Regions from separate parts of the Aeribacillus sp. FSL M8-0235 genome, predicted to be linked through region 3. Evidence: riboswitches for the same ligand, from Rfam matches in the RefSeq annotation. Region 3 holds a riboswitch; each other region holds the start of a gene.
The links. Region 3 has a riboswitch for cobalamin ahead of metE (5-methyltetrahydropteroyltriglutamate--homocysteine S-methyltransferase). Riboswitches for the same ligand answer to the same signal wherever they lie in the genome.
Positions count from the first base shown of each region.

Region 1: it holds a riboswitch for cobalamin, as region 3 does, so the genes downstream of both, NSQ71_RS06760 (ABC transporter substrate-binding protein) here and metE (5-methyltetrahydropteroyltriglutamate--homocysteine S-methyltransferase) in region 3, are expected to answer to the same signal.
Region 2: it holds a riboswitch for cobalamin, as region 3 does, so the genes downstream of both, NSQ71_RS14575 (ribonucleoside-diphosphate reductase subunit alpha) here and metE (5-methyltetrahydropteroyltriglutamate--homocysteine S-methyltransferase) in region 3, are expected to answer to the same signal.

Region 1 covers NZ_JBBOBW010000001.1:1,381,970-1,392,649, forward strand. Annotated here, with positions in the region: gene NSQ71_RS06740 (FAD-dependent oxidoreductase) at 244-807, shown strand; gene NSQ71_RS06745 (cell wall hydrolase) at 1,120-1,701, shown strand; gene NSQ71_RS06750 (DUF1540 domain-containing protein) at 2,567-2,725, shown strand; gene NSQ71_RS06755 (N-acetylmuramoyl-L-alanine amidase) at 2,824-4,269, opposite strand; cobalamin riboswitch at 4,465-4,643, shown strand; gene NSQ71_RS06760 (ABC transporter substrate-binding protein) at 4,755-5,729, shown strand; gene NSQ71_RS06765 (FecCD family ABC transporter permease) at 5,692-6,753, shown strand; gene NSQ71_RS06770 (adenosylcobinamide amidohydrolase) at 6,755-8,218, shown strand; gene cbiB (adenosylcobinamide-phosphate synthase CbiB) at 8,215-9,198, shown strand; gene cobD (threonine-phosphate decarboxylase CobD) at 9,158-10,237, shown strand; gene NSQ71_RS06785 (bifunctional adenosylcobinamide kinase/adenosylcobinamide-phosphate guanylyltransferase) at 10,231-10,680, shown strand, end outside.
Region 2 covers NZ_JBBOBW010000001.1:2,974,110-2,984,789, reverse strand. Annotated here, with positions in the region: gene crcB (fluoride efflux transporter CrcB) at 5-412, opposite strand; gene NSQ71_RS14585 (hypothetical protein) at 486-776, opposite strand; gene NSQ71_RS14580 (ribonucleotide-diphosphate reductase subunit beta) at 964-2,007, opposite strand; gene NSQ71_RS14575 (ribonucleoside-diphosphate reductase subunit alpha) at 2,020-4,284, opposite strand; cobalamin riboswitch at 4,421-4,599, opposite strand; gene NSQ71_RS14570 (Hsp20/alpha crystallin family protein) at 4,733-5,173, opposite strand; partial or broken gene NSQ71_RS14565 (IS256 family transposase) at 5,833-6,963, opposite strand; gene NSQ71_RS14560 (TnpV protein) at 6,996-7,709, shown strand; gene NSQ71_RS14555 (SAM-dependent methyltransferase) at 7,730-8,332, shown strand; gene NSQ71_RS14550 (N-6 DNA methylase) at 8,280-8,672, shown strand; gene NSQ71_RS14545 (globin-coupled sensor protein) at 8,931-10,220, opposite strand; gene NSQ71_RS14540 (IS4 family transposase) at 10,478-10,680, shown strand, end outside.
Region 3 covers NZ_JBBOBW010000001.1:3,650,498-3,661,177, reverse strand. Annotated here, with positions in the region: gene NSQ71_RS17780 (basic amino acid ABC transporter substrate-binding protein) at 52-873, opposite strand; gene thiM (hydroxyethylthiazole kinase) at 1,295-2,101, shown strand; gene thiE (thiamine phosphate synthase) at 2,118-2,768, shown strand; gene metE (5-methyltetrahydropteroyltriglutamate--homocysteine S-methyltransferase) at 2,968-5,265, opposite strand; cobalamin riboswitch at 5,407-5,605, opposite strand; gene nfsA (oxygen-insensitive NADPH nitroreductase) at 6,004-6,753, shown strand; gene qoxA (cytochrome aa3 quinol oxidase subunit II) at 7,241-8,206, shown strand; gene qoxB (cytochrome aa3 quinol oxidase subunit I) at 8,230-10,170, shown strand; gene qoxC (cytochrome aa3 quinol oxidase subunit III) at 10,172-10,680, shown strand, end outside.

The sequences.
Region 1 (10,680 bases), 2.3 Mb from region 3:
GTGTCGGAAGCCGCATAGCGAATTTTAATAGCTTTTTTTTCTGTATTCTGAAAATAGATCAATTGGGAATAAGCGGTTTTTACTTTGGAACTCCAGCCTACAAAAGGTTTTATGTTCAGCTGGAGAAGGGAGATTATATATGAATTTTTTAATTTTCAGAATTGGTAAGCAAGTTTCTTTACATTTTTTTTCGATTGTGCTTACAATGAAATTATAAACATTTTTTGCAAAGGAGGAGTTAAGATGTACGATGTGATTATTGTTGGTGCCGGTCCTGCGGGGGCAAGTGCTGCGTTGTTTACGGCGAAGGCTGGAAAGAAAACATTAGTTTTAGATCACGATAAATCAATGACGAAAAGGGCATGGATCGAAAACCACTATGGTGTTTTAGAAATTACAGGTCCTGATTTAATCGATATTGGGAAAAAACAGGCGGAAAAGTTTGGAGCAGAAATAAAAAACGAGCAAGTGGAAACAATTGAAACAAAACAGGATGGACACGTCGTCAAAACCGATGGCGGTTCGTATGAAGCGAAGCATGTCATTTTAGCGACAGGAGTATTGACGGATTTAGCCGAGAAAATTGGATTAAAAACAAAAGACGGAACAGAGCCTCGCATCAAAACAATATTCGATGTGGATTCAAATGGAAAAACAAATATTGACGGAATTTGGGCAGCAGGTACAGCTGCTGGCGTAAGTGTACATACAATCATTACCGCAGGTGACGGTGCAAAAGTGGCCATCAATGTCATCAGCGAGCTGAATGGCGAACGGTACGTCGATCATGATATATTGAAAAATTAATTTCAAAAAAGACAGGACATTCATTTGTCTTGTCTTTTTTTATGATTCAAAACTCGAATATAGGTGAAAGTCCAAAATCTGTAAATTGTTGAAACTTTATACCAATAGGAAATTGTTGTGGAAAAATATCTCTTGTGCAGGGAGGTTCTAAAAGAACAAAGTACAGTGTATTCAGCAAAATGTTTCCAAAAGACATATGTAAACGCCGAACCTTTGCTGGAATATTTATGAATAATATGAAAAGATTTTTTAATGAATTCTAGATTAGAAGATGTTAGGGTAATAGAGAGCGAAAAAAAGGAGGTAGGATTTATGAAGAAAATAAAAAAATTCATCTTCTCCTCATTTATTGCTCTTGCTGCCATTGTTTTCACCGGACAAGGAAGTGAGGCAAGCGCTGCCTATTCGGTGAAAGAAGGAGATACACTCTGGAAAATTGGTCTAAAATACGGGGTTTCAGTTCAAAAACTAAAATCCGTTAACAATAAAACAACTGATGAACTATATGTTGGAGAAGAGTTGACTATTCCGCCAACTATCTCAGCAAGTGAAAAAGATTTATTGGCTAGATTAGTAGAAGCAGAAGCAAAAGGAGAACCATACGAAGGAAAAGTTGCGGTTGCCACTGTTGTATTAAATCGCGTAGACAGCCCTTTATATCCTGATACAATTACAGAGGTTATTTATCAAGATCGCCAATTTACTCCTGTAGCAAATGGAGAGATTAACAAGCCTGCAAGTGAGGAATCCAAAAGAGCAGTAAATGAAGCTTTGGCATTCCACGGTTTAGGTCAAGGCTCCCTGTATTTTTATAATCCGAAAAAGACGGACGACCAATGGGTTCGAACTAAAAACACAACAATTGTGATAGGCGATCACGTCTTTGCGAAATAAGGAAGCTGCTGCTTATCAGCAGCTTCCTTATTTTTGTGCGCCCGGCATGGGTGTAATCTATAGGGTGAAAGTCCCGAGCTGCGAAGGCAGAAGTAGCAGTTAGCTTAACGCAAGGGTGTCCGTGGTGACGCGGAATCTGAAGGAAGCGAGCGGCAAACTTCCGGTCTGAGGAACACGAACTTCATATGAGGCTAGGTATCACTGGGTGAGTTTGCAAGACAAAACAAAGCCCTTTCTGCCGAAGGTGATACAGAGTAAATGAAGCAGATGGATGGAAGGAAAGATTACACTCTTACCCGGGGAGGTCTGGCTGGCACGCCAAGTAACCTTGGTAACCTATCTAGTGATAGATAGCTGAACAGTCAGAAGTCAGCAGAGGTCATAGTATTAGTTGGTCTAGAACAACTAAGAAGGACCGAACAATTAAGAGAGAATAGCCCTTGGCATTCAGTGAGTCATGATGAACACAGAAAACGTAGTACCTCACTTGAGGGAGGAAGCGGTGAATCCCGTGGGAGATCTCTTGGAGGGTGGAGTGACCACTGGCATAAAGAGAACAGCTATTCACGGAAGTTATAAAGACTTGCGTCAATTATCTTAATTGAACCGCCGTATACGGAACCGTACGTACGGTGGTGTGAGAGGACGGGAGTTAATCGCTCCCTCCTACTCGATTATTCCAGCACAATCGTTCCTAATGAAAAAAATCGAATCAAGCAAGGACGATGGATTAAAATATTTTTCATCCCGTCATACTTTTTTGCCATGAGATGCATATTTTTAAAAAATTGTCATTGTCAAAAACTATTTGTGTCGTATCAAAACACCTTCCGATGGCAATTCTATAATTGGGAGGTGACATGCGATGGCACAAGACGTTTTATGTGAAGTAAACAACTGCAAATATTGGGCGGATGGAAATAGATGTTCAGCTGATTCCATTTATGTTGTCAGCCATTCGGGGAAAACCGCCAAAGATCAAAAGGAAACGGATTGCAAAACATTTGAACCGGAAACTGTCTAAATAATGGAGAGGGCCGAATTCCATTTCGGCTCTCTTTTATTATTGATAATGATTTTCAATTTTATTCACGTTTATTGGAAAATAGATTAAAAAAATGATCATACATGTTTGTTTAATTCCGCAATCATGGAGGAAAGCTGTTGAACAGCGAATTGAAGGTTGGAACGGTAAATCGATAAAATCATTTCTCCGTAACGATCTCCAGGAACTGCCCACTTTCCATTTAATTCTTTCCAAGTGGTAGCTGATCCGCGCTTCACATAATGAAATCTTGGATCTACAAGCGGCTCATCACTTGGAAGAGGCTTTGTTGTTGCATAAGCAAACAAGTGCTGCAAATGAGCGAGAACTCCTTCTCTCGATGTGGAGAAGCTTGCTCCTCGGACATTCGGGCCTGTCGCTCCAATTCCGGCAAAATTGTTTTGGCTGCGGTCGACAACCCCGGTGAAGCGAAAATAGTTCGTCTCATGAATGGCTTGTGCGTAAGCGATATCACCGCGTATTCCGTATAGTTTGCTTAATTGGATATATAAATCACCCAGTTGAGGTGCATCTGGATTCGTATTTTTTACGAACTGATCCAACAATGTTCCTGATAAAAGCGGTTCTCCTAAAATAGAAATGTCTTCTGTAGCGGATGCTTGCGGCTCTGATGTAGACAGCAAGCTGGCTAGTTGATTTTGCCTTGGCGGATTTGCTCGCTGCTCTTCGGGAGTTAAAATAAAAGCATCTTTATAGCCCAGCTGCACAAGTTTTGCCAGTTGCTCCTTCGCATTTTCCAAATGTTGAAAAGCCCCTGCTTGAACACGGTAAAAACTTGTGCCGTTAACATTAGCAGGTGAAATAAAACTGTCCACGTTTTTTCCCTTCAGTTCCTTTACGCGTTGTTCTGCATTTTTACGCTCTTTGAAGGAACCGGCAATCACTTTGTAAAGCGTGTTGTTTGAAGCAGGAGCCGACGGTTTTGTCGACGGCTTTTTTGTTGTGCTTGTCTTTCTCTTTAAATTAAGGGCTTTTCCTATCCCTTCCGCCACACTGGCGGCAAAATCACTTATAAAAGCAGAAGAGGTTAACAATTTGATATCGTTAGGATTATCGATAAATAATGTTTCCAATAGAACCGCGGGCATTTTCGTTTCTCTCAACACAAAAAAATTGGCGCTTTTTTTTCCGCGGTCCTGTACGTTATATTTTGGCCCGATTACGCTCATAATATGATTATGAATGATGGAACGGTATTGAATCGTTTTATTGGATGCACCGCGGTTGTAAATATAGCTTTCAAATCCTGTTCCGCCCCCTGAATTGACATGGATGGAGCAGAAAAAATCGACATTTAGTCTGTTTGCCAAACTCGTTCTTTCTTCTAAACTGACAGTGCGATCGTTCGTTCGTGTCATCACGACATCTACTTGAAAGTTTTCTAGCAAATGGTCTCTGGCTATTAAGGCAATAGTCAGCGTAAAGTCTTCTTCTTCATAGCTTCTAAATGTTGCACCAGGATCACTTCCACCGTGGCCTGGGTCTAAAAGAACGACTGTCACTTATGGATCCTCCTTCGTTCCTAAAATCAATTACCCATCCATTAAAATTTTATTCATTTTTACGGTAATCGGTTCAAATCAACACGGTTGAATTGAAAACCTTATAAAAAGTCCAATATAAAACTTGACATAGCATTTTCACATTTTTTCTACCAGAACGGATTTGAATGATGTATAATTACATTCGTCGACAATTTCATTCAAAAGCAAACAGGTGCGGATACTTTTGTCCGCTTAAAAGGGAAGTTTGGTGAAAATCCAACGCGGTCCCGCCACTGTGAATGGGAGCAACCTGAAAATGCCACTGTGTCTACGGGAAGGTTCAGGGAGCGATGACCATGAGCCAGGAGACCTGCCTGTTTGAACACGCCTAAAAACCCTACGAGGATAGGGAGGTGTTTGAAAACAGAACAAAGCGATATGCTTGTTTTCAGACATCTTCTTATCAAAAAAAGAAGATGTTTTTTTATTGGAGGAGGAAAATGATGAAAAAACTATCTGCACTATTTTTAGCCTTATTACTTCTATTTGGAATTGCGGCTGGATGCGGCCAACAAAATACATCAGAGCCGTCTGAAAACAAAAGCAATCAAAAGACGGAAGAGACGGCTTCACAATTTCCGGTGAAGGTCAAGGACGGTTTAGGAAATGAGGTGACGGTAAACGAAAAACCGGAGCGGATTGTTTCGCTAATTCCAAGCAATACTGAAATTGCCTATGCTTTAGGGTTGGGTGAACAAATTGTCGGTGTAAGTGATAATGACAACTATCCGGAAGATGTTCAAAACAAAGAAAAGGTTGGCGGGATGGAATTTAATGTTGAAAAAATTATTTCTTTAAAACCGGATCTTGTTTTAGCGCATGCTTCCAGCGCCCATAACTCGCAGGAAGGGCTGAAGCAGCTGAAAGATGCGGGAATAAATGTTTTTGTAGTCGAAGATGCCCAATCATTTGATAAAGTGTATGACTCCATCCAGACAATCGGCAAAATTACAGGGACAAGTGACAAAGCCGAAGATATTGTGGCTGAGATGAAAACGAAACTGGCGGATATTCAAGAAAAAGGAAAAACGATTCCGGATGATCAAAAAGTGTCTGTTTTTGTCGAAGTGAATCCCGCACCACAAATCTATACGACTGGAAAAGGAACGTTTATGGATGAAATGCTAACGATCATTGGAGCAAAAAATGCAGCGGGCGATCAAGAAGGCTGGCCGCAAATGACGGAAGAAGCCGTTGTAAAACTGAACCCAGACGTCATTGTGACGACATACGGCTATTACGTCGATAAAGCTGTTGACCAGGTGTTGGCACGCAAAGGATGGGAAAATGTATCAGCGGTGAAAAATAAACGGGTTTACGATGTGCATTCCGACTTGGTGAGCCGCCCAGGCCCAAGATTGGTTGAAGGAGTAGAAGAACTTGCGAAAGCAATTTATCCGGATGTCTACAAAAAATAAACATGTGGTCGCCTATACGGCGACCGCTTGTTTTCTTATTTTTTCCGTCTTTTTAGGAATTTCTATCGGAACGTTTCACATCACGTTTAAGGATATTTTCCAAATAATTTTCAATCAACTGTTTCATACTGGTTTGGCGCCGGACATTGATGAAAGCATGAAAAGCATTGTGCTTGATATTCGACTTCCTCGTGTCGTTTTAGCCGGACTTGTCGGAGCCTCGCTTGCAATGGCGGGGGCTTGTTATCAAGGGCTTTTGCAAAACCCTTTGGCAGATCCTTATACGCTCGGTGTTTCATCAGGTTCTTCTTTAGGTGCTGTACTTGTTCTTTTTTTCGGCATTCAAATTCCTTTTTTCGGCTCATTCACTTTGCCGGTTGTCAGCATTTTTACGGGTTTTTTAACGATTTTGGCTGTGATTTTGTTCGCCAATTTCATTGAAAAAACGATGAGGATTGAAACGATTGTGCTGACCGGAATTATTTTAAGTTCCTTTTTAAGTGCTTTCATTTCATTAATGATTGCCCTGACAGGCGAAGAATTGCGACAAATTGTCAACTGGTTGTTAGGAAGCGTTGCGATGCGCGGCTGGGGATACGTATTGATGCTTTTGCCGTTTTTTTTAATCGGGTCCATTTTGATTTTTGTAAACGGAACAGAATTAAACGCTCTGTCCTTTGGCGAAGAAAAGGCGAAGCAGCTTGGGGTCCATGTAAAAAGGAGAAAGCTGTTTATTTTAGCATCATCCTCTTGTTTAGCCGGTGCGGCCGTTGCCATCAGCGGAACGATTGGGTTTGTCGGTCTTGTCATCCCGCATGTAAACAGGCTGCTTTGGGGAAGTGATTATCGCCATCTTCTCCCTCTGTCCGCCATTTTTGGCGCCGCTTTTTTAATTTTGGCGGATCTCGTTTCAAGAACGATCGTGTCGCCGACAGAACTTCCGATCGGTGTGATCACGGCTTTAATCGGCGCTCCCAGCTTTGCCTTTATTTTAATGAAACAAAGAATGGAAAGAAGAGGGTAACATGCTGCAAGTCAAGAACATTTCGGGAGGCTATCAAGAGCGAAAGATTATCGAAAACCTTTCCTTCTCAGTAAAAAAAGGGGAAATATTTGGCATTTTGGGGCCAAACGGGAGTGGAAAGACGACACTATTAAAAATGATCAGCGGGATTCTTCCGGTTAAAAGCGGCACGATCGAGCTTGCCGGCAAACCTCTTTCTGCTTATTCTCCGAAAAAATTGGCGCAAAACATCGCTTCATTGCCGCAAATCCCAACGCAAATGTTTGATTATACCGTTTGGGAGACAGTGGCGCTCGGCCGTTATCCTTTTCAAACGGGTTTCTTCAAGCGGTTGACGGGAGAAGATGAACAAATCATCCAAAAGACCATGGAGCAGACGAATATTTCCCACTTAAAAAATAAAGCGATCAATGAATTAAGCGGCGGGGAAAAACAGAGGGTTTTTTTAGCGCAGGCTCTTGCACAAAACCCCGTTTTGCTTTTATTAGATGAACCCACGAACCATCTTGATATTTCCCATCAAAAAATCATGCTTGATCAGTTGAAAAATTGGACACAATCAAATGGATTAACGGTTGTCTCAATTTTTCATGATTTGAATTTAGCAAGCCTTTATTGTGACAAACTGCTGTTATTAAAAGATGGAAAAGCGGTTGCCGTTGATAATCCATCTGTCGTGATGAACGAAAAAACGATTGAACAGGTGTATGGTGTTTCGATTGTCAAACAATCACATCCGGAGCTTGCCCGCCCGCAAATGCTGCTTATACCCGAACAGAAACAGGAAGAAACATATAAAGTGACAAAAAGGGACATTGTTCAGACGAAGGAACTCATCTATTTAAAAGCAGCATCGCCGCTCAAAACCCTTTCATCTGCCATTATTGGCGGAGGATTTGGCTGGCACAGCACTTTTGTCAACCGTCATGTCGATAAAAGCTACAATTGTCAAGACAGCCGTTCGGAAATGGCCGATTTTCTGCAGAAAAACGGGTTTGATCAACATGCAACAGTCGCCATGATGACCGCGGCTTGTTTGGAAGATGGGGTAGTCAGCGAGCTTGAAGCAGAAGGAGTCTCCGTTGTCATTGTTGTGACAGCAGGACTTTCCAATGCAGTGGATGCAGCAAATAGTATAAAACGGAATGGCATAGCTTCAGGGACGATCAATACATGGATTTTGATAAACGGACGGTTATCTGATCAAGCATTTATTGAAAGTGTGATGACGGCAACAGAAGCCAAAACGAAGGCGCTGGCTGATGAAAAAGTGTTGGATCCTGTCTCCAATACGATTGCAACAGGTACTTCCACAGACAGCATATTGGTGGCTGCCACGCAAAAGGGCATTTTTCATCAGCACGCTGGCACGATCACAACACTTGGAAGATTGGTCGGCAGGGGGGTATATGAGAGTACAATTCAAGCGATTCAGCTAAATAAAAAAAGAAGGGGAAGGACATGACAGAACATGTAATTGCGATCATGCTGGCGTTTGTAATCGATCAAGTCATCGGGGATCCGAAAAATGCCCCCCATCCCGTCCGCTTGTTTGGCTGGTCTATTGCGTTTTGCGAACGGCGCCTCAACAAAGGGCGCTTTAAGAAAGAAAAAGGTATGGCGATGATCATGCTGGTCGGTTTATTTTTTATGCTGGCCGCTTTTTCAATTGTGTCATTTTTCTCTAGGCTTCACCCAGCAGCGGGCATTTTTGCGGAAGCGGTGATCATTTCTTTTATGATAGCGGAAAAAAGTTTGCGGGAAGCAGCTTTGGCAGTTTATGAACCGCTTTGCCAAAAAAATCTCGTTTCGGCAAGAGAAAAGCTGTCATGGATTGTCGGCCGCGATACGGCAGATTTGCCAGAATCGGAAATCGTTCGGGGAACGGTGGAAACGGTAGCGGAAAATACGAGCGATGGCATTACCGCACCGCTTTTTTGGGCGCTGTTCGGCGGAGCTCCTTTTGCGGTTTTGTACAGGGTCGTCAATACTGCGGATTCGATGGTAGGCTATCAAAACGAGAAGTTCGCTGAATTCGGGTTTGCTTCCGCCAAGCTGGACGATTTGTTGAATTACCTTCCGAGCCGTCTGACAGCTTTCATCATGGTACTTGTCAATCATCCGGCAAAAGGGATTCAAAAGCGGGAATGCTTTTCCATTCTGAAAAGGGATGCGCGCAAACACCCCAGCCCCAACAGCGGATTTCTTGAAAGCGCCATGGCTGCTTTGCTGGGTGTATCATTAGGGGGAATCAACCGTTATCAAGGGAAAATTTCTAATCGCCCTAAATTGGGAGACGGGGTTTATTCGCTAGAAGCAAAACATATTCCGGAGGCCATTGATATTATGAAGAAAACAGACAGGTTTTTCTTGCTATTTTTCATGATCGGAGGTGTATGCTTCGATGCTGCCATCACATGGAGCCAATCCATCTTATCTTTATAAATCATTGAACATCCGGATGCCGGAAAACATCATCGATTTCAGCGTCAACATCAATCCTTTCGGCCCGCCTGAATGCATCCGCAAAAATTGGCATCGCTTTTTTTCATTTGTTTCCGATTATCCAGACCCTGATATAAGGGAATTGCGAGCGGTAATTGCCGGAAAGGAAAATGTTTCGCCTGAAAATATATTAATTGGAAACGGTGCCGCAGAACTTATTTTTATCATTGCAGCCGCCTTGCTGCAAAATGAAGACGTTTTGATCGTGGAACCGGCATTTTCAGAATACCGAAAAGCATGCGAACCGTTCTCAAAGAGGATTTCATCCTATGTTTTAAAAGAGGAAGAGAATTGGGAGTTGAACGTTGAGGAGCTAAAAACGGCTCTTTCCGGGAAAAAAGCGGTTTTCCTCTGCCACCCCAACAATCCGACAGGCAAAGTATTTAACCGGGAAGCATTATTGGAAATCATTCAAGATGCCAAAAAGAAGCATGCGTTTGTGGTTCTGGACGAAGCATTCTATGATTTCGCCTTGGAAAACGTATCAATTCTGAATTGTTTATCATCTTTTTCCAATGTGATCATTTTGCGTTCTTTGACCAAAATGTATGCCATTGCAGGTTTAAGACTCGGCTTTTTGTTTGCCGATGAGACGGTCATCCAGAGACTAAAAAAATTTCAGGTGCATTGGAGCGTCAACGCCATTGGACAGAGGGCGGGAATAGAAGCATTAAAGGACGAAGACTATGTTAAAAAAACAAAAAGAATGATCTCTCAAGAACGGAAGCGAATGTTTGAACATCTCCATGAACTTGGTTTTGTGGTGGCGGACAGCTCTGTCAATTTTTATTTGTTAAGAGAGCAGCCAAAAAAAGATATGCTGCCTTTGATCCGCTTTTTATTGGAAAGAGGTATAGTACCTAGACATACATACAATTTCAACGGGCTGTCCGGCAAATACATTCGTTTGGCGGTTAAGAGAAAAGAAGAAAACGACCGGCTTCTTTCAGCGCTTAAGGAGTGGAAGGACAAGTGTTAATCTTTGTGACCGGCGGGGTGAGAAGCGGGAAAAGTTCGTGGGCAGAACATTATTTGACGGCTAAAAAGAATCAGGCCAACCGCCTTGTTTATATTGCAACCTCTTTTCCATCAGACGAAGAAATGACAAAACGAATATTGCAACACCAGCTAAAAAGAGCCCAAGGCAAAGAAAAATGGCTGGCAATTGAACAGACAAATGATGTCGGCAAGTTATCGAAAAAACTGCAAAAAAATGATTTTGTGCTGCTAGACTGTTTAACAACGTTGTTGACGAACGAACTTTTTTTTCATGAACAACATGGTGAACGATGGCAGGCCGCTTCTTTTCGCCAATATGTGTTGGAAAAAATCATCCGTGATCTATCTGAGCTGCAAAAAAGCTGCGAGCTATTTTGCATCGTCTCCAATGAGGTCAACTGGGAATTTCCAGCGCGGTCAAAT
Region 2 (10,680 bases), 680 kb from region 3:
ACTCCTATTCATGATCGGCCGTTCGTGCGTTGTGCTGGGAAAGCATTTTTCGGCCAAGATGATAACCAGACGAAACAAATAAATAACCGCCTATTAAGCTTGACAATGTATACATAATGGCTGTTTCCCATTTATCGGCAATCATCAATTGAATGTTCTCAAAACTAAAAGTTGAAAATGTAGTGAATGACCCGATTAAGCCAGTACCGATCGCTGCGGCAAAATGGGGAGGAAATCCTTTTATTTTAAATACATATTCAGTCAACCATCCTAAAAGAAAACTTCCAGCCAAATTGGCTAAAAGTGTCGCTGCTGGGAAAGATCCGGTCCAAAAACTGGAAGTCCATAGGCCGACACTGTATCGAAGGCAGGCACCTGCTATCCCGCCCAAACCGACTAATAAATAAATCATTATATTCACCTCGCAATGGTGGGAAACAACATATTTCTTTTTAGCCAATATCGTGAAAACTATATTTCTTTTTTTAGGGCATCGCCTTTGTAATTGCTTCTATAATGAACGCAATACAAGCTAAAAAGATGGTCAGTAAAGTTGAACATAACAATATGTTTCTGATGACGACAGCAGCTTTGTCACATCTGCTGAAAGTTTGAAAAGCAAAATATACAAAGATGCCTAATAGAATCGAGGCAAACCAACTTATAAAGCCTGTTTTTGTAGCTAATTTTTGCCAATCAAACATCCAAAAATATAGAATAGCGAAATGAATTGTTACTAACAAAATTGACATTATGATCAAGGTTGATTTTAACATAAGATCCCCTCCGCACATATTATACCATGGCATGGAAAAATGGGATGCTTAGGTTCCCAAAAAGATAAGCTCTTTTAAAAGAAAGTAGTTGCTTATCGAACAATTCTTTCATAGCATTCCTTTTGGTTTGGCAGCAGATAAAAAAACGGGCAGTCTCTGCTGCCCGTTATCATGAGAACGTAAATTTTTACAACTCATCAAAGCCGTTATCAATCGTGTTGACTTTTGTATATTGTCTCGATTTTTGTTCAAAGAAGTCTGATTTTCCTAAGTCCACTTCTTCGTAAGCCCGTATCCATTTCAAAGGATTTGTCCGATAGCCTTCAAAAGGACGTTCGAATCCCAGCTGATTGGCACGGAAATTCGCATAAAATTTAATATAGCTCTCCACATCTTTTAAATGCAGGCCTTCAATGTCATTGCCGATAATTACACCGGCCCATTCGATTTCCAGCTCGGCTGCTTTCATAAATGTTTTCGAAACGAATTGTTTCAGTTCATCTGTATCATATTCAGGATATTGCTTCAGCACCGCTTTGAAAATTTTTTCAAACAAACCTACGTGTATTTGTTCATCACGGTTAATGTAGTTAATCATCGTGCTAGTGGCTACCATCTTTTGGTTTCTGGCTAAATTATAAAAGAATGCGAAACCGGAATAGAAAAATAAACCTTCCAGTATGACATCAAAGACGATCGATTTTAACAAATTCTCCACATTCGGATTTTCTGCAAATGCTTTATACCCGTTGGTGACAAATTCATTTCGCTTCCTTAAAACCGGTTCGTTCCGCCAATATTCAAATACTTCATCCTGTACGTTTTTAGGCACGATGCTTGAAAGAATATACGAATATGAATGGTTATGAATCACTTCCTGCTGAGCGAGCAAAATCATTAAGGCGTTTATGCTCGAGTCTGTAATATAATCAGCAACTTTTCCGGCATAATCGGTTTGAATGCTGTCTAATAAAGCTAAGAGGCCGATAATTTTTAAAAATGCGTCCTGTTCTCTTTCTGAAAGCTCAGGAAATTGCTTCACATCTTGAGCCATATTAATTTCAAAAGGTGTCCAAAAGTTTGCGAGCATCCGTTTATATTTTGGATATGCCCACGGGTAGGCGACATCATCCCAATTGAGCACGTTGGAACATTTTCCGTTCACTATTGCTGTTGAACGGTTTGGTGCATCAGGATCCATAATAACTCGTTTTGTTAATGTTTGCTCCATATTACTTCCTCCTTAACTTGCACATGATTCACATTCATAAATGTCGCTTGATGTCGAACGGACATAATACGTTGTTTTTAATCCGGATTTCCAAGCTGTCAAATGAAGCTCCAGCAATTCTTTCGCTTTAATCGTGTTTAGGACGTAAAAGTTGAAGGAAATGGACTGGTCAATATGTTTCTGGCGCACTGCATTTTGTTTGATGCTCCATGTTTGGTCGATCAAATAAGCGGATTTATAATACCAAGTCGTTTTCGCATTTAAGTCGGGAACGGTAACTGGAATTTTGTAGTCTTTCTTTTCCTCTGAATAAACTTTTTGGAAAATTGGATCGATGCTTGCTGTGCTTCCGGCTATAATGGAGGTCGATGCGTTCGGTGCGACCGCCATTAAATAGCTGTTGCGAATCCCAAAAGTCTGCACTTTTTCCTTTAATTCCTGCCATTTTTTTGACGTATAACCGCGGATTTCAAAATATCGCCCTGTATCCCACTCCGAGCCTTTAAAGAGAGGGTATGCGCCTTTTTCTTTTGCGAGCTCCATACTCGACTGAATGGTTAAATACGCAATTTTTTCATATAGTTGGTCGACAAATTGGACTGCCTCGTCGCTTTCCCATGTAATTTCCTTTAGTGCAAATAAATGATGCATGCCAAACGTTCCAAGACCGATTGCACGGTATTTTTCATTTGTAAGCTTTGCCTGTAATACCGGAATGTTATTTAAATCGATAACGTTGTCCAGCATCCGCACTTGAATAGGGATTAAACGTTCCAGAACGTTGTCTGGAACAGCCCGTGCCAAGTTGATGGAAGAAAGGTTGCAGACGACGAAATCGCCGGGCTTTTTCACAATGACAATTTTTCCATCTTCGACATATTGTTCTTCAACAGTAGTAGCACTTTGATTTTGCGCAATCTCTGTGCATAAATTGCTGCAATAAATCATGCCGGCATGCTTGTTTGCGTTTTTTCGATTCACTTCATCCCGATAAAACATAAAAGGCGTTCCCGTTTCAAGCTGGCTGATCATAATCCGTTTCATTATTTCAATCGCAGGCACTTTTTCTTTAGATAAGGAAGGATGATTCACGCACTCAAAATATTTTTCCCGAAAGCTGCCGTTACCTTTTTCTTCATCATAATAATCTTCCAGACTGAATCCCATGACTTTGCGAACTTCGTGGGGATCGAACAAATACCAGTCCCCGCGCTTTTCAACTTGCTCCATAAATAGGTCAGGAATGCATACACCTGTAAATAAATCATGGGTGCGCAGCCGTTCGTCTCCGTTATTTAATTTTGCATCTAGGAAGGCGAAAATATCTTTATGCCAAACATCCAAATAAACGGCAATTGCTCCTTTTCTTTGGCCGAGCTGGTCGACGCTCACTGCCGTATTATTTAATTGCTTCATCCAAGGAATGACACCTGATGAAACTCCTTTGAACCCCCGGATATCGCTTCCGCGGCTTCTGATTTTCCCTAAATAAACTCCAATGCCTCCGCCGCTTTTAGAAACATTGGCAATATCAGTGTTCGAATCATAAATGCCTTGAAGGCTGTCGTCTACCGTATCAATAAAGCAGCTTGAAAGCTGACCGACTGATTTTCCTGCATTAGCCAATGTAGGTGTTGCAACCGTCATATATAAATGGCTCAATGCCCAATACGCTTCCTTTACAAGATGCAAACGTTTGGACGGATGCTCGTTGATCATTAACGTCATAGCGATGATCATAAAACGTTCCTGTGGAAGCTCAAATGTTCGTTTATGAAAATCTTTAGCTAAATACCGGTCGTAAAGGGTCCTTAATCCGATGTATGTAAACAGCTTGTCCTTCTCAGGATCAATGGCATTTCCCAGCTCCATAATTTCCTCTTTTGAATAATGCTCTAGCAAAAGAGGGCTGTAGATTCCAAGATCGGTTAATGTTTCGATTAACAAATAAAAATCGCCGTAGCCCGGTTGGTTGTAATTTCTGTTTTGGCTCGCTTCATAGTAAATTTTTTCAAGAAATACGTGTGCAGCTAAAAAAGTCCAATCCGGCTCACTTTCCGAAATGTTTGCTAAAGCTTCAATAATCAGCAGGTTTGTAAATTTTTCAAGATCATCAATCTGCTGGTATTGTAGGGTTGTCGACACTCTCTCGCTGTATTCATGAAAGGAAAGGGATGGAAACTTTTTTTCAAGCTGTCTTAGATAAAGCTCCCAATCGCTCCTGTTAAAATGATTTTGAAAAACCTCGTATAGATTTAATGCTTTCGTAATATTCATCAAACATCCTCCTTATCAAAATAAAAAACCGCTCAGGAAGCTGAGCGGATCAAACGATGATTAAAAGGGAGGCAGTTTACAAGGCGAAACTACTCCATTCAAACCATCGTTTCATCTTCCCAACCCCCGAAGAATTAGAAACGTTCGGACAAAGGCAGGTCTCCTGACTCGTGCTTCATCCTACTTTGAATCCTTCCCATACGAAACGTACAGTGGATTATTCATTTCGTAGCACTCACAGTTGCGGGGACAGTTCCGGATTCTCACCGGATTCCCTTTTAAGCTGAAAACAGCACCTTTGTCGTTAGGTTTTCAATATATAGTATTTAATTGTTTTTGATTACACAATATATAGATTTTTGATGTTATATATTCATCATAATCGTACTTGGCGAAAATTGCAATAAAAAAGTGAGGCTGATTGAAATTTTGCAACCTCACGAAACAATTAATGAAACTGAATATCAATTTTCTTTTTGTTGTTTTCGGTTTGTTTTGGAATACGGATTTCCAAAACGCCATTTTTATATGTCGCGCTCACTTCTTCTTCTTTTACATTTGCCGGCAATGCAACAGCGCGGTGAAACCGCCCGATAAACCGTTCGCGTCTATGCATTTCTTCTTCCTTTACTTCTTTGCTTCTTTGAATTGTGCCACTGATCGTAAGAACGTTGCGATCAAGATGAATGTCAACGTCTTCCTTTTTTTCAAGGCCGGGCAAATCACACGTAACAATTACTTCATTAGCAGTTTCATGAATATCAAGCCGGGGGGTATTCATAGTCTCAAAGTTTTCAAAAAAATGCGGGAAGCCTTCAGAAAAAACGCGATTCATGTTTCGTCTAAATTGGTTGATCTCAGAAAAAGGATCGTAAGGAATGAGAGCCATATGATTGTTCCTCCTTTGATTTTTTTACAGAAAATATTATTTGTGTTGGGAAGAGAAATATACATAAAGCAAAGTTTAAATTACTGTTTTTAATCATAAAAATATAAATAAGTCCGCTGCGTCCAAATCGTTTCGTGTTTGTTGCTTTTAAAAGCACAACCTAGCAAAACTTGGTGAACGAATGGATAGCATATTGTTGTTATTAAACAAGAGTTTACATACGAAGAAAATTAAGTAAGCTGCTTAATTGCAGCCATGCTGGGAATTAACAGATCAGCTGGATAAATTCACAATGATTGGAAATCGCTGTGGACAACTTTATAAATTTAAAAATTATTCTTTGTTGCATATGTTACTGATAGTGGTAAAAAACTTAAAACAAAAATAATTAGAGTAGATGATAATTATTTAGTTGTATTTGTGAAAAATATTCCGGAAGGATTCATTGTATTATCTACAACAATTTTTCCAAAATACATTCACCCAGAAATTGAAGTAAGTAATGATGGTACTGTCAAGAATTTTGTGTAATGTAAGATAGATAGGGCATCTCTGAAATGGATTTAGAATAGAGAGGGCCTGTTTCTTCCACACAGGAGACTGAATATTCAGTCTCCTGTGTGGAAAGGGAGATCCCATCATCAATTTACATTATTTGGTTAATCATAACGTTCTTCAAACATTCGCTGGAGGGCTTCATGAGTTTCGGAAAATCCTCGCAACTTTCGCCCTGCCCATTTCTCATTAAAGTCTTGGATGGTCAAATACATGACTTTTTCCGCGGCTTCTAAACTGCTCAAACTGTTCATCGGCTTTAGACGTTTCCGAATCTCCTTGATCGTTCGTTCGATGGCATTGGTCGGATACTGCTTGGATCATTCATAAAGGTAAGAAGGACATCCAACTCATTTCCCCACGATTGCACTCTCGGATACTTGCTCGACCATTTTGACTCAAACTGGTGAAACATCTCCAGTGCAATTTTTTTATTCGGAGATCGATAAATGAGTTTCAAATCTTCCACCATTTCGAATTGGTCTTTTTTCCGTACACGACTGAGTGTGTTACGGACTTTGTGAACGACACAACGCTGCACATCGGCTTTCGGATAAATAGCTTTAAAGGCTTCTTCCAGCCCCGTTAGTTCATCGAATACGCCCAGAAGCACTTCCTTTACGCCTCTGTTATATAGTTGTTGGAGAATCTCCTGCCATCCATAGGCGCTTTCCTTTCCTCCTACGAAAAAATCAAGAATTTCCCGATATCCTTCTTCGTTTACACCTAACAACACATACATGACCTCTTTTTCTACCGTATCTCGACGAAGTTTTACGTACAACCCATCCAAATATAAGACGGAATAACGCTTATGTAGAGGACGAGTGTGCCATTTCTCGATGTATTCCTTCACGACATCGGTCATACGACTGATCGTTGCAGGAGAATAAGCATTCCAAAAATTCGTTCAATAAACTTGCCAATCTCCCGCGTACTCATGCCACTTTGATACATCTTGATGACAGCTTCTCCGAGCCAGCCGGTATGACGTTGGTAAGGGGCAAACAGCTGCGTTTGAATTCCCCGTTTCAGTCTCTTGGGACCAAAAGACCTTCAATCCGGCCATATTGCGTATCTAGATTTCGTTGATAGTAACCGTTTCTCATATTCGACGTTCCAGCCTGTTCCATTTCGAGGAAATGTTTTATTTCTTCACGCATGATGAGTTCTAATTGGCGAATCGCACTTTCCAGTTGATTGACCCAGTCTACATTCGATATACTTTTAGACATAGGTAGGGTTCTCCTTTCTCTGGAATGTGTTGTTGGTCAAATCAGAGATACCCTACCTTTTTTCTTTTGGTCTAGCAAAATACTTTACACAAAATTTTATACATCATCTATTAGTTGCTGAAACCATGAGTAATTACACCAACATTTCAACTAAGATTCAAGAATTTGAAAAACAGTCCCTAGAAAGAACAAATAAAAACTTGCGGGAAAATGTTGCCGCAAGTTATAATACAAGCACAGAAAAAGAACGGCTTAGAAGCGAAAATGAAGCCTCTAAAAGGCATATTAAAGGGGTAATGAAGAAAATGAAAAAAGTGACTCTGGGAGAAAAGGAATATTACGTGGAGAACGGGATATACACTCCAGTAGTGAAGGAATCGAGTTTCGAGAAAGAGGGCGGGACTTATCGCTTAGAGGGAGAGGGGGAATATCTAATTCCCAACTTGGAGTTAACAATGAACGAAAAGCCGATAGGAAAGTATGGCAGCCTAAGGAGAAAACATCTGATGGAAAACAACATGATACTCTACGAGAGTCTATCGATTCAAGGTCAGCTTCATCAACATCTAGTCGACATCAACGAGCAAGCGAACAAGCGAATGGAAATAATGACGAAAAAGTTGATGGAACAATACGGAGTGACAGAGGAACTCAAAGCCGAAGATCAGATGAAATGGATCCAAGAAGTGAACAATATCCGGGCGATGGCAGAAGAAGTCATCTTACGGGAAATGATTTACGTATAGATGAAAAATAAGAAGAACAATTGAGTTTATTCCCAGTAGCAGTGGAGGAAAATCCCACTTCTTTTTCTATTTCGGAAAAAGAAATCAATAAAACAGCAGTGGAACAAAATGCCACTGCTGTTTCTATTTCTAAAAATTTTCACATTACCAATAATGAATTAGGTGCTGCAGGTCCTAAAACCAAATTTAATTGGAATATAGAAGCTATTAAGACTTTGAAGAAGATAGAAGCAGAAAATAGATTAGCCACTCCTGAAGAACAAGAAGTATTATCGCGTTATGTTGGATGGGGAGGGCTATCTTCGGCTTTTGATAAAGATAATGAAGCATGGGCAAATGAATATAATGATTTAAAGGAATTGTTAACTGATGCAGAATATGCAAGTGCTAGAGAATCTACTTTAAACTCGCATTATACTTCTCCGGTTATTATTAAAGCTATGTATCAGGCTCTTGAAAATATGGGATTTAAAAAAGGAAATATTTTGGAACCTTCTTGCGGGATTGGAAATTTCATGGGCCTTTTACCGGAAACTTTATCAGACAGTGTTTTTTATGGTGTTGAATTAGATGATTTATCCGGTCGGATCGCTAAACAGTTATATCAAAAAGCTTACTATTGACGGATTTGAAAATACTGATTTTCCTGATTACTTCTTTGATGTTGCCATAGGTAATGTACCTTTTGGTCAATATCAAGTAGCTGATTCTCGTTATGATAAATATGGTTTTCTTATTCATGATGATTTCTTTGCCAAAACATTAGATAAAGTACGTCCTGGTGGTATTATTGCTCTCATTACCTCGAAAGGTACAATGGATAAAGAGAATGAAGAAGTACGCAAATATATTGCACAAAGAGCTGATTTAATAGGTGCAATTCGACTTCCTAATAACGCATTTAAGAACGCAGGAACAGAAGTTACCGCAGATATTATTTTCTTACAAAAAAGAAATCACTGAATAATGCTGATATCCAGCATAAATATCTTGGGGTATAAAAAAATCAACACATACTATTTGTTGGGATACTATGTTCAATATATGAACATGTATCCTCATTTTTTAACCTTCAAGCGATCAATTGGATCTCCTTTTACGACTCAACTATTTTAGCGGATAAAGGTTGTTCAGCTTTTTGAAGATTCATCCAAATAAATAATCAACCCATTTTTCCTGAATGGGAAAAATGGGTTTTGTCGCCAACTTGAAAAAGGACCTTTATATATGATTGGCCAGCTTTTTTAAATGTTCTGAAGTCTCATTGATTTGCGCAATGAAATTTGTTATATCATCAATGATTTCAGCAAAGTTTTCGAGTTCATTTTTCGTCTTTTCAGTTTGTTCTTTATTTTTGTCGAAGGCATACAAAATATTGTCGAAGAATTGGTTCATCTCTTTCATTCTTTGCGAACCATTGCCTGTAAGCTCTGTTACTTCCACAATAGATGAAGCGATATCGTTAATTTTCGCTCTGATTTCCTCAATTAAATTGGAAACGCCAAGCACGGAATTTTTTGTTTCTTCCGCCAGCTTTCTCACTTCACTAGCAACAACAGCGAATCCTTTCCCGTATTCCCCTGCACGCGCTGATTCAATTGCGGCATTTAGAGCCAGCAAGTTAGTTTGTTCAGCAATAGAAGTAACAATCGAGACGACATGATTAATTTTTTCAGAAGTTTGTTCAAGCGACTTTATTTTTAAAGCAATATCATCTGTCCGTTCTTTTATATTGACCATTAAACCGGAGTGAAAATTCAAGTCTTCTCTCCTTGAACTGACTTCTGCTTCGGTTGATGCCGCTGTTTCAAAACGATCAACTGCAATTAAGGCAAATTGTTTGGATCGTTCGTTAATTTTTTGTATAGCTGAATTGGCTGATTCAATAAGATCAGCAAGACGAATGGAGGTTTGGGCGATGTTTTCATGAAGCTCCTGTTTTTCCTTTTCGATTTTTTGCCGTCTTTTTAAATACTCTTCATTATATGCTTCCAACACAATTTGCTGTTCAAAGTTTAACATTTTTGCAATGGTGACCACCGCTTTATGATAATCTTCCTTCGATGGACACGCTTTCGCAACAACGGAAAAAATTGATTTCTGTAATTGCTGGAATGAACTCATGTACCAGATCGTATCTAATCCAATGCGGACGTGGGCTACAGCAATCCGCTTCATTCTTGTTATATCTTCATCTGTTAAGGATCCGCTAAACATAAGCAGCACATGTTTTTTCAATCTTTCCTTCTGTTTTTCGATCGAGCTGTATTTATTAATTAAGTCAATCAAAAATTGTTCTTGATGGAGAGCATCATAAAATGCATCGATAATAAACTTTATGTTTTCTTCAATCGCATCTTTTAATATAAGAGTACAAATAAGATCATCCTTTGTTAGGCCAACCATCGCTAATTGTCTTTGATATTTTTCATCAGTCACTTCAAGTTTTACTTGTTGAAGATCTACTTGTTTTTCAAAAAGTGATGGAACTTGTTTTCTTTTTTTAAACATTGGTTGATTTCCCCTTCAAAATTCATTATTAGTGTCCACTGTATATATCGGCAGCTAAATAATAATTTTTTCGATTATTTTTTAATTTCTCAACTTTCTCACAGTAAATTGGATTTCTAAGCCTTACGGTTAATGGGTTTGTTGGTTGTTTCGAATACTTCTTGACATAAAAATTTGCAAAAAAAACACCTCAACTTTTGGTATAGTTTAATTGTCCAGAAAAAACATTACCAAAAGCAGGTGAGGTGTCTCTTATTATGATAACGAATAACAGACTGAACAATCAACTACCAAAAGAAGTAAAAGCTATATTTGATGAACTTGAAATCTTAAAATATTTAAGGAAAGTGGGAATTAACAAGGGTTTCGGTTATTCCTGCGCCTATTTATTCCAGCTAGTTTTTAGTTTAGTTTTTGAAGGCAAAAATTTGTTTCGACTTCTTCAAAGTAAAAAAGCTAA
Region 3 (10,680 bases):
ATCTCCCCGCGTGCATTCCGGACAAGCAAAATACCTGTGGAATGCTTAAAATTATTGCTGATTTTTTAATATATCGATATCTGGTTCGACACCAAACCATTTTTTATAAATCTCACTGTACGTTCCGTTTTCAAACAGTGTATTGATCGCTTTGTCAAGTTCTGGTTTTAATTTGCTTCCTTTCGCGAACATTAGACCGTAAAACTCCGAATCGAAATTTTCCGGATCTTTAATTGCTTTCAATTTTTTGTCCGGATTATTTTTAATATATTCGTTGACAACCGCGTTATCGGCCACAACTGCGTCTGCGCCTCCGTTCAGAAGTTCCATGATCGCGAGGACGTTGTCTTCAAATTTTTTAACCGTTCCATCGCCGGCAAGTATTTTTTCAGCGGCTGTCTGACCGGTTGTTCCGTTTTGGACAGCAACTTTTTTGCCTTTCAGATCAAGCGCATTTTGAATATCGCTGTCTTCAGGAACTAAAATCATAAGAGTTGATTCAAAATACGGAACAGAAAAATCGTATGTTTGCTTTCTGTCTTCAGTAATGGACACAGAGGAAGCTGCCAAGTCAGCTTGTTTTCTTTGAACTTCAGCAAACATTGGATCCCATCCGGTATGTTTAATGTCTACTTTATAACCGGCCTCTTTAGCCACAGCGTTTATGAAATCAATATCAAAGCCGACAACTTTACCTTTGTCGATATATTCAAACGGAGCGTATGCTGCGTTTGTAACAACCTTTAACGTTTCTTTCTTCTCACTGCTTTCTCCTTTATCGCCTTCAGAACCTCCTGCACCGCATGCTGAAAGTATAAGCATTAGGCTTGTGAAAACAGCAAGTGCAATTATTTTGCTAAAATATTTTTTCATAAGTACCTCCTTATAAATGAATCAAAGAATAAAATTCGTTTCGACATTCACTGGTCTATTATAAATGAAAGATGTATATTCTTTCAATAACATGCATATTGATTCGAAATGATTGTTTTATTTGAAATTATATCATAAAAAGTGTCATGTTAAAATGAACAATTGCAGGCGGATAAAGAGCAAATTTTTCATGAAGAAGACGAAAATTTGGATTGTAAATAAAAAGAGAGTATAATGATTGGCAGAAATTATCATAAAAAAGCAGGTGCAGAACTTTTGGCACCAACCTGAAAATACAAATTCTTCTGTCTTATCGTTCAAATTTGTTGGGGAATTACGGAAGTTGTTGGAATAATTTCCAATACATGATGCGCTTTGCAGCTTGGACAAGATGCTTTAGCTTTCTAGAAGGAGTGAGAAAATGAATAAAGAACAATTGATTTTGGCGCTAGAAAAGGTTCGCGCCCAAAATCCTCTCGTCCACAACATTACGAATGTCGTCGTCACCAACTTTACAGCAAACGGTTTGCTGGCGATCGGCGCTTCTCCGGTTATGGCGTATGCAAAGGAAGAGGTTGCGGATATGGCGAAAATATCCGGCGCGCTCGTTTTAAATATTGGCACATTATCTCCTGAAGTAATCGAAGCAATGATTATTGCAGGAAAATCAGCGAATGAACACGGGGTTCCAGTCATTTTAGATCCTGTCGGTGCGGGCGCCACCCCTTACCGGACGGAAGCTGTTCGGGAAATATTAAAGGAGGTTCGCATCTCAGTTATTCGCGGGAATGCACCTGAGATTGCCAATGTGATAGGTGAAAAGCTTGCAATGAAAGGGGTGGATGCGGCGGATTCAGCTGCTGATCCTGTTTCGCTGGCCAAAAAAGCGGCCGAAGAGCTGAATACAGTTGCAGTCATTACCGGAAAAGAAGACGTGGCAACGGATGGGAAGACAACGTATTTGATTCAAAACGGCCATCCAATTTTAACAAAAGTTACCGGAACAGGCTGTTTATTGACCTCCATTATCGGTGCTTTTTCAGCCGTTGAAAAGGACTTTCTTGCTGCTTCAGTAGCCAGCCTCGTCACTTATGGGGTCGCTGCAGAAATCGCATTTGATTTAACGGAAGAAAAAGGTCCTGGAAGCTTTCAAATCGAATTATTGAACCAGCTGGCAAAGGTGACAGGAGACGAGTTGCTGAAAAAAGGGTCTTTTATAAAAAAATAAAGCAAAGGTGATAAACATGGCGCGAGTGTCGGCAAATAAAATGCGGGAGCTGCTAAAGGTGTATTTTATTATGGGCAGTGTAAACTGCAAAAGGAAGCCTGCTGATGTCCTTGAAGAGGCGATTGCGGGCGGAATTACGCTTTTTCAATACCGTGAAAAAGGTGCGAGGGCTTTAACAGGCGAAGAAAAATGGCGGCTCGGAAAAGAGCTGCAGGCTATTTGCCAAAAACATCACATTCCGTTTATTGTCAACGATGACGTTGATCTGGCTATTGAACTAGATGCAGACGGCGTTCATATCGGGCAAGAGGATGAACCGGCTGATCTTGTCCGGAAAAAAATCGGTGACAAAATTTTAGGCGTTTCTGCACATACAATTGAAGAGGCGCAAAAGGCGGTTGTCCAAGGCGCTGATTATATCGGTGTGGGGCCAATCTTTTCTACAAACACGAAAGAGGATGCAAAAAAGCCACAAGGTCCAAAATTGATTGAAAGCATGCGCAAACAAGGGATCGACATCCCTATTGTCGGAATTGGCGGGATCAACATCGCCAACGCCGGTCAGGTGATCGCTAGCGGAGCAGACGGCATCTCCGTCATTTCTGCCATTTGTCTAGCGGATGATGTTAAGGAAAGTGCAGCTCAACTGAAGAAAGCAACGATGTGAAACATTTTTTTCAATAAGATTTTGTGGATATAAAATATTTACATATAGGTTCGGCTTTTGAAAGTCGGCGAAAGGGGAGTTCTTTTATAAACGTAAAAAAGGAGCGGCAAGGCTCCTTTTTTAAATGAAAGTATAGAGACTGACATTTCTGCCGGTTTTATCGGGATTTGACTGCTGAGAGAATCGGCCTACACTTTTCTTAAATTTGTGCAGCAGTTATTTTTTCTCGATAGGTTTTCGCAGCTTCGACCATGACTTTTAAAGCACTAATCGTTTCATCCACTGATCTTGTTTTTAGGCCGCAGTCAGGGTTAACCCAAAACTGGCGCACGTCAAGCACTGCTAAGGCGCGGTCGATATTTTTTGCCATTTCTTCAACGGATGGAATTCGCGGGCTGTGAATGTCATATACGCCTAAGCCAATCTCTCTTTTATATTGATACGTTTCAAAAGCATGAACAAGCTCTCCATGGCTTCGGGAAGATTCAATTGAAATGACATCCGCATCAAGGTCATCAATTGCCTCCATGATATCTTCAAATTGCGAATAGCACATATGAGTATGGATTTGTGTTTCCGGGCGAACAGAGCTGGTGGCGAGCTTGAAGGCTTCAGCAGCTCCTTCGATATATTCTTTTTGTTTTGATTGTTTCAGAGGCAATCCTTCACGTAATGCAGGCTCATCAACTTGAATCATGCCTATTCCATTTTTCTCTAAAGCTAGCACTTCTTCGCGAATGGCAAGGGCGAGCTGGCGAAGAACGCTTATACGGTCGATGTCATTGCGCACAAATGACCAGTTTAGGATCGTGACAGGTCCTGTCAGCATCCCTTTAACAGGCTTGCTTGTCAATGATTGTGCATATACGCTTTCTTTTACGGTCATCGGCTGATCAAATGCTACATCTCCGTAAATAATCGGCGGTCTCACGCATCGTGACCCGTATGATTGCACCCAGCCGTTATTCGTAACAGCAATTCCATTTAATTTTTCCCCGAAAAATTCGACCATATCGGTCCGTTCAAATTCCCCATGGACGAATACGTCTAAACCGAGCTGCTCTTGAATGTCAATCCATTTTTTTATTTCATTATTGATGACCGATTCATACTGCTTGTTTGTATATTCGCCTTTCCGCCATTTTAAGCGGATTTGCCGGATTTCTTTCGTCTGCGGAAAGCTTCCGATCGTAGTAGTTGGTAAAATCGGCAGATTCCATCTTTTTTTATGCAGTTTTTGCCGTTCGGTATAATCCAAGCGTTTCGTTGGATATGCTCCGATATTTTTGGTAGCCTCTTGAACCTTCTCATTTGTCCGAAAGGAAGAATGGATAAAATCCGTATAAGAGCGGTCATGTTGTTTTAAATCATCGATCGTTCTTTTCCCTTTTGCATATTGAGCGAGTTCATTTACTTCATCCAATTTTTCATCAGCAAAGGAAAGAGCATTTTTCAATATGGACGGCAAGCTCTGTTCGTTTTGAACTGTAACAGGTACATGAAGCAAGCTGCATGAAGGCTGAATGATCAATCTATCAATATCTACATATTGTGCAAGATCATCGATTTCCTTAGCTTTTGATACTAAGGATGCTTTCCAAATGTTGCGGCCGTCGATCAAACCAGCTGCGAGAATTTTGTCTTTCGGAAAGCCGAACGTTTTGATGTTCGACAGATTGACGCCATGATCATGTACAAAGTCCAGGCCAATTGCAGCGACAGGAAGAGACACAATTTCTTGATAATGGGTTATACTTTCAAAGTATGTTTGCAAAATAATATTTAACGAAGGAAGCGCTTTGTGGAAAGCATCGTATACCTCTTTAAACAAAGGAATCGATGAATCATCCAGCTCCTGTACAAGAATCGGCTCATCAATTTGCACCCATTTCGCACCGGCCTGAGCAAGTTCCGTCAACAATTGGACGTAAACAGGAATTAAAGCAGACAAATGTTTATGAAAATCGTGTTGATCGTATTGTTTTGCCAGCTTTAAAAAAGTAATTGGACCTAGCAAAACCGGTTTTGCTTCAATATTCAGCTCGTTTTTCGCTTCCTGAAAAAGTTCAAGCAGACGGTTCTTTACTAACGCCGGCGTTTTATTTTCAAGCTCCGGAACAATATAATGGTAGTTTGTGTTGAACCATTTGGTCATTTCCATTGCTTCTGCTTCATCAGAGCCTCTAGCCATTGCAAAATATGTTTTTAATGAAGTCGGCTCCATATGCTGGAATCTAGAAGGAATATACCCAAACATAAATGCAGTATCGAGGACATGGTCATATAATGAAAAATCTCCGACAGGAATCAGGTCTATTCCTTTTTCCTTCTGTTTTTTCAGATTGAGAAGACGTATATCTTTTAATGTTTCCTCCAAGCTGCTTTCTGAAATGTTTCCGTTCCAAAATGATTCCAGCGCTCTTTTCCATTCTCTTCTTTCACCAATTCTTGGATAGCCAAGATTTGAACTAATTAATGTCAATATTGACACCCCCATTTGATTTGTATCTCAACACATAATAAAAAAAACCCTCTTTTTACGCGTAAAAGAGGGAATTGTGGACTCTAACTCGTGTTGAGATACATGTAGGGCTTAAATCTCAACATGGCTTCATCACTCCTCCCTATGACGCGTAGGTGGCAGTGCATACAACAGGCAGGTCTCCTGACTTAGGATCATCGCTTTCGATCCTCCTTCCCATTTCAAAATTGAAACAGTGGATGTTGGCCGAAAGCTCCCCATCACAGTGGCGCGACCGTGTTGGAATTTCACCAATCTTCCCTTTTAAGCGCATATTGCTGATGAAATATGACGCACCTGCTGCTTGGAACACTATATGAAACTATAATTATCAGAATAGATGATTTTTTTTGTTTTTTCAATCCCTATTTTTTAGGTTCAGAAAAGTGCTGCCCTATTTTGGGAAATCAATGGACAGAAGCAGGAATTCACATACAAATTGTGAAATGTTTAGAGGGTCGTTTTTAAAATTTAATTTTTCTAATAACGTAAATTCGAAAAATTTTGTTGTTTACAATACAGGATCGTTGCAGTGAATAGTTTGAGATACGATGGTAAAATTAGGTGCTTGGAGCCTTCACTGAAAAAGGAGCTATAAAAAACGTATTTTTCAATACGAATCATTTGAACGAGCAGCATTTTCATGTTAATACTTGGATTGGAAGAAGTGTGATTTTTCAAAAAATAAGTGGGATTATAGAAAGGATGATTATGTTGAACGACATTATCAAAACCATTTTAAATCACCGTTCCGTTCGTCATTTTGAGGATCGGCCTTTGACAGATGAGCAAATCCGATTAATTGTCGAATGCGCCCAAGCCGCTTCAACTTCAAGTTACATGCAAGCCTATTCCATTATCGGGGTGAAAAATATACAAACGAAAAAAAAGCTCGCTGAACTGGCAGGAAACCAAGCTTACGTAGAGAAGAGCGGACATTTATTTATTTTTTGCGCTGATTTGCACCGTCATGAAGTCATTGGTGAAATGGAAGGCAAAAATGTAGAAGATTCATTGAGGAGCACTGAAAAATTTATGGTAGCTCTCATTGATGCTGCACTGGCCGCTCAAAATGCTGCGTTAGCGGCTGAGTCAATGGGACTCGGCATTTGCTACATCGGAGGCATCCGCAATAATTTAGAAGAAGTATCGAAGCTGTTGAAAATTCCAAACAAGGTCATCCCTCTTTTTGCATTAACTGTCGGCTACCCTGCAAAAGAAACGGCGAAAAAACCAAGAATACCTTTTGAGCATATTTATCATGAGGAAGAATATAAGCAAGATCAAGAAGCATATGTGCGCGAGCTTGAACAATATAATGAAATAGTATCCAATTATTATGATCAGCGAACAAACGGGATTCGCAAAGATACTTGGACTGGTCAAATGGCTCGCATGCTTTCGAATCCGACAAGAATGTACATGAAGCAATTTGTTCAGAAAAAAGGATTGAATTTAAACTAAAGCTTCAGCTCCTATCTCGATTTTATGAAGATAGGAGCTTTATTTTTGAACAGAAAATTGTATGTAAGTCATTTATCCGAACTCTTCCTTTCAGCATGAATTTGTTTATTTTTCCCCTGACTCGGCTGCTAACTCATTTTGCTTATTTCCTCACTTGGCAAATTTAGAATGATACATCGGTTCAAGAAAACAGATGAAAACGTCATTTTTCAGCTTCTTCATGTACATCCCTCGAAAATACATTCCCATCAGCTTTTATTTGGAAAATATAGAGAAGATTCCCTGAAAAAACGGAATTTCTCTATATTGTGTCAGATTCATGGCAAAAATTTTACAAAAAATTTATCGTTTCTTGACTGTTTTTTGAATTAAAGTTTATTTCGATAAAAATGTGATAAAGTTCATTTACAACTCAATTATTTTTTGAATCGATTAAGTCGGTTTTTTATGAAAATTTAAAACATTTCTGATTTGAGAGGGATTGAAAATGCCGGCACAACAACAAAAATGGTTGAACTTGTTTATGAAGGTTTTACCACTGTCATTGCTTTTTTTGTTGACAGGTTGCAGTGAACGCTTTGTTTTATTAAATCCGAAAGGACCTGTTGCAGAGGTTCAAAAGGATTTAATCCTTTGGTCAATTTGGTTTATGCTGTTTATTATTGTTGTCATCTTTGTGCTATTTGCAGTTATTTTATGGAAATACAGGGAGAGACCGGAAAATCTTGATTATGAGCCTCCTGACCAGCACGGAAATACACTTCTGGAAATCATTTGGACAGCTATTCCTGTGTTGATTGTCATTGCATTGGCGATACCAACGGTTAAGGCGACTTTTGAGCTTGAAAAACCGCCGAAGGAATCTAGAGGAGTTGAACCAATTGTCATTCATGCGACAGCAGCCGATTGGAAATGGATTTTCAGCTATCCAGAGGAAAATATTGAAACAGTCAATTATGTCAACATTCCAAAAGATGTTCCAGTTGAATTTAAATTGACAGCTGTCGGCGGGATGAGCGCTTTATGGATTCCAGAGTTGGGCGGACAAAAATATAATATGGCTGGAATGGGAATGACTCTTTATTTGCAGGCTGATCATGTCGGGACGTTTAAAGGGCGGAATTCAAACTTTACAGGAGAAGGATTTGCCCATCAAACATTTGATGTGAACGCAATGGAAAAAGAAGATTTTTATAAATGGGTGAAAGAAACACAAGCATCAGCTCCATTGCTGACGAAAAAACAATTTAACGAAATCATCCAAGTCGGAGTTTTAAAAGATAAATTGACTTTTTCTGGAACACATTTGGCGTGGGTTGATTTTGCGAAACCAGGTGAGCATTTAGACAATATCCCTGCAAAAGAAAAGCACGGTACCATAAAATTGGAGGAAGTTGAATCTGATCATCATGATAATCGTGAACATGAAAGCCATCAGCACGAAGGACATTAATCGGAAGGAAGGAGGAACGTGCTGTGAAATGGGATGAATTTTTCGTTACCGGCGAACCCCTTATATATATGGCGGATGCAGCCATTGTATTAACAATTATTGGTATTGTTTTTGTATTAACCTATTTTAAAAAATGGAAATGGCTGTGGAAAGAGTGGCTAACGACTGTTGACCATAAAAAAATAGGGATTATGTATATTATTTCCGCCGTATTAATGCTATTCCGAGGGGGCGTAGACGCACTTTTAATGCGCGCCCAATTGACAGTGCCAAATAATACGTTTTTAGATTCACAGCATTATAATGAAATTTTCACTACACATGGAACCATTATGATTTTATTTATGGCAATGCCGTTCATATTCGGGATCATGAACATTGCAGTTCCTCTCCAAATTGGAGCTAGAGATGTGGCGTTCCCGTATTTGAATGCACTCAGCTTCTGGACGTTTTTCTTTGGCGCCTTGCTGTTCAACATTTCATTTGTGATCGGCGGCTCACCGGATGCAGGGTGGACGGCATACATGCCTCTTGCCGGAAATGAACTCAGCCCGGGGCCGGGCCAAAATTATTATTTATTAGGATTGCAAATTTCAGGGATCGGTTCATTAATTTCCGGTATTAATTTCATTGTAACGATTCTAAAAATGAGAGCTCCTGGAATGACTTTAATGCGCATGCCGATGTTTACATGGGCAACACTTATTACGTCTATATTGGTTGTTTTCGCTTTTCCGGTATTGACGGTTGCTTTAGCATTAATGACATTGGACAGAATATTTGGCACTCACTTTTTTACGCTTTCAGGCGATGGAGTGCCAATGCATTGGGCGAACCTGTTCTGGATTTGGGGGCACCCGGAAGTGTATATTGCCATTTTGCCAGCTTTTGGGGTTTTTTCAGAAGTTGTCTCAACGTTTGCAAGAAAACGTCTTTTCGGTTATACAGCCATGGTTTGGTCCATGGTGGCGATTTCTGTATTAAGTATGCTCGTTTGGGTGCACCACTTTTTCACAATGGGTTCAGGAGCCCCGGTTAATGCATTTTTCTCTGTATCGACGATGGCGATAGCCATACCGACAGGGGTAAAAATCTTTAACTGGCTCTTCACTTTATATAAAGGTCGAATCAAATTCACATCTGCGATGCTATGGTCTTTGGCGTTTATTCCAACTTTCGTCATCGGCGGGGTTACAGGTGTGATGCTTTCGATGGCTGCGGCCGATTACCAATATCATAATACGTATTTCCTTGTGGCCCATTTCCATAATACGTTAATTTGCGGTACGGTCTTTGCTGTCTTTGCAGCGCTTCATTATTGGTATCCGAAAATGTTTGGCGTCATTTTAAATGAAAAGCTCGGCAAAATTACGTTCTGGTTTTTCGTCCTTGGCTTTAATGTATGTTTCTTGCCGCAATATGTTTTAGGATTTATGGGCATGCCAAGAAGAATTTACACATATCCGGCAGATGCCGGCTGGACGGAATTAAACGTCATTTCGACTATTGGCGCAGTTATGATGGGAATCGGCTTTATCTTCCTGTGTATTAATGTTGTGTACACGTACTTTAAAGGCGAGCGTGACCTCACGGGAGATCCTTGGGATGGCCGAACGCTGGAATGGTCTATTCCGTCGCCTGCACCGCATTACAACTTTGCCGTAACACCGCAGGTAAAAGGTCTTGACGCTTGGTGGATGATGAAGAAGGAACGGAAAGAAGGAAAAGAAGAAGAGAAGCCGGAATATAAACCAATCCATATGCCATCAAATTCGGGGCGGCCTTTCATCATGTCGATCTTCTTCTTTATAGCCGGATTCGGTTTAGTTTTCGAATGGATGCCGGTTGCGATCATCGGATTGATCGGCGTTATCATCTGCATGATTTTGCGCTCTTTTGAATATGATGATGGATACTATGTGCCGGTCGAAGAAATTAAACAGACGGAAGCAGGGAGGGAGTAACATGTCGGAAATTGCTCCAAAACAATCGAATCTTCCACTTGAGTATTCAACGAAACAAAATCAATTAAATATTTTAGGTTTTTGGATTTTTCTCGGGGCAGAGCTTGCCCTGTTTGCCACCCTCTTTGCTACGTATCTTGTGCTCGTCTCCAGAACAGCGGGCGGACCAGGTCCCGAGGAATTGTATGAGTTGAAAACAGTTTTGATTGAAACTTTTCTTCTGCTTACAAGCAGCTTCACTTGCGGTCTTGCCGTTTATGAAATGCGAAGAGGCAAGCAAGCCGGTATGATCGGCTGGCTGATTGTTACGATATTGTTGGGAATCGGTTTTTTGTACTTTGAAATAGAAGAGTTTATTTTGTATGCTGTTCATGAAGGTGCAACAATGCAAACAAGCGCGTTCCTTTCATCCTTCTTCACTCTTGTTGGAACGCACGGGCTTCATGTCACGATCGGGATATTTTGGATTTTGATTATCATTTTGCAGGTGCTGAAAAGAGGTCTTAACGC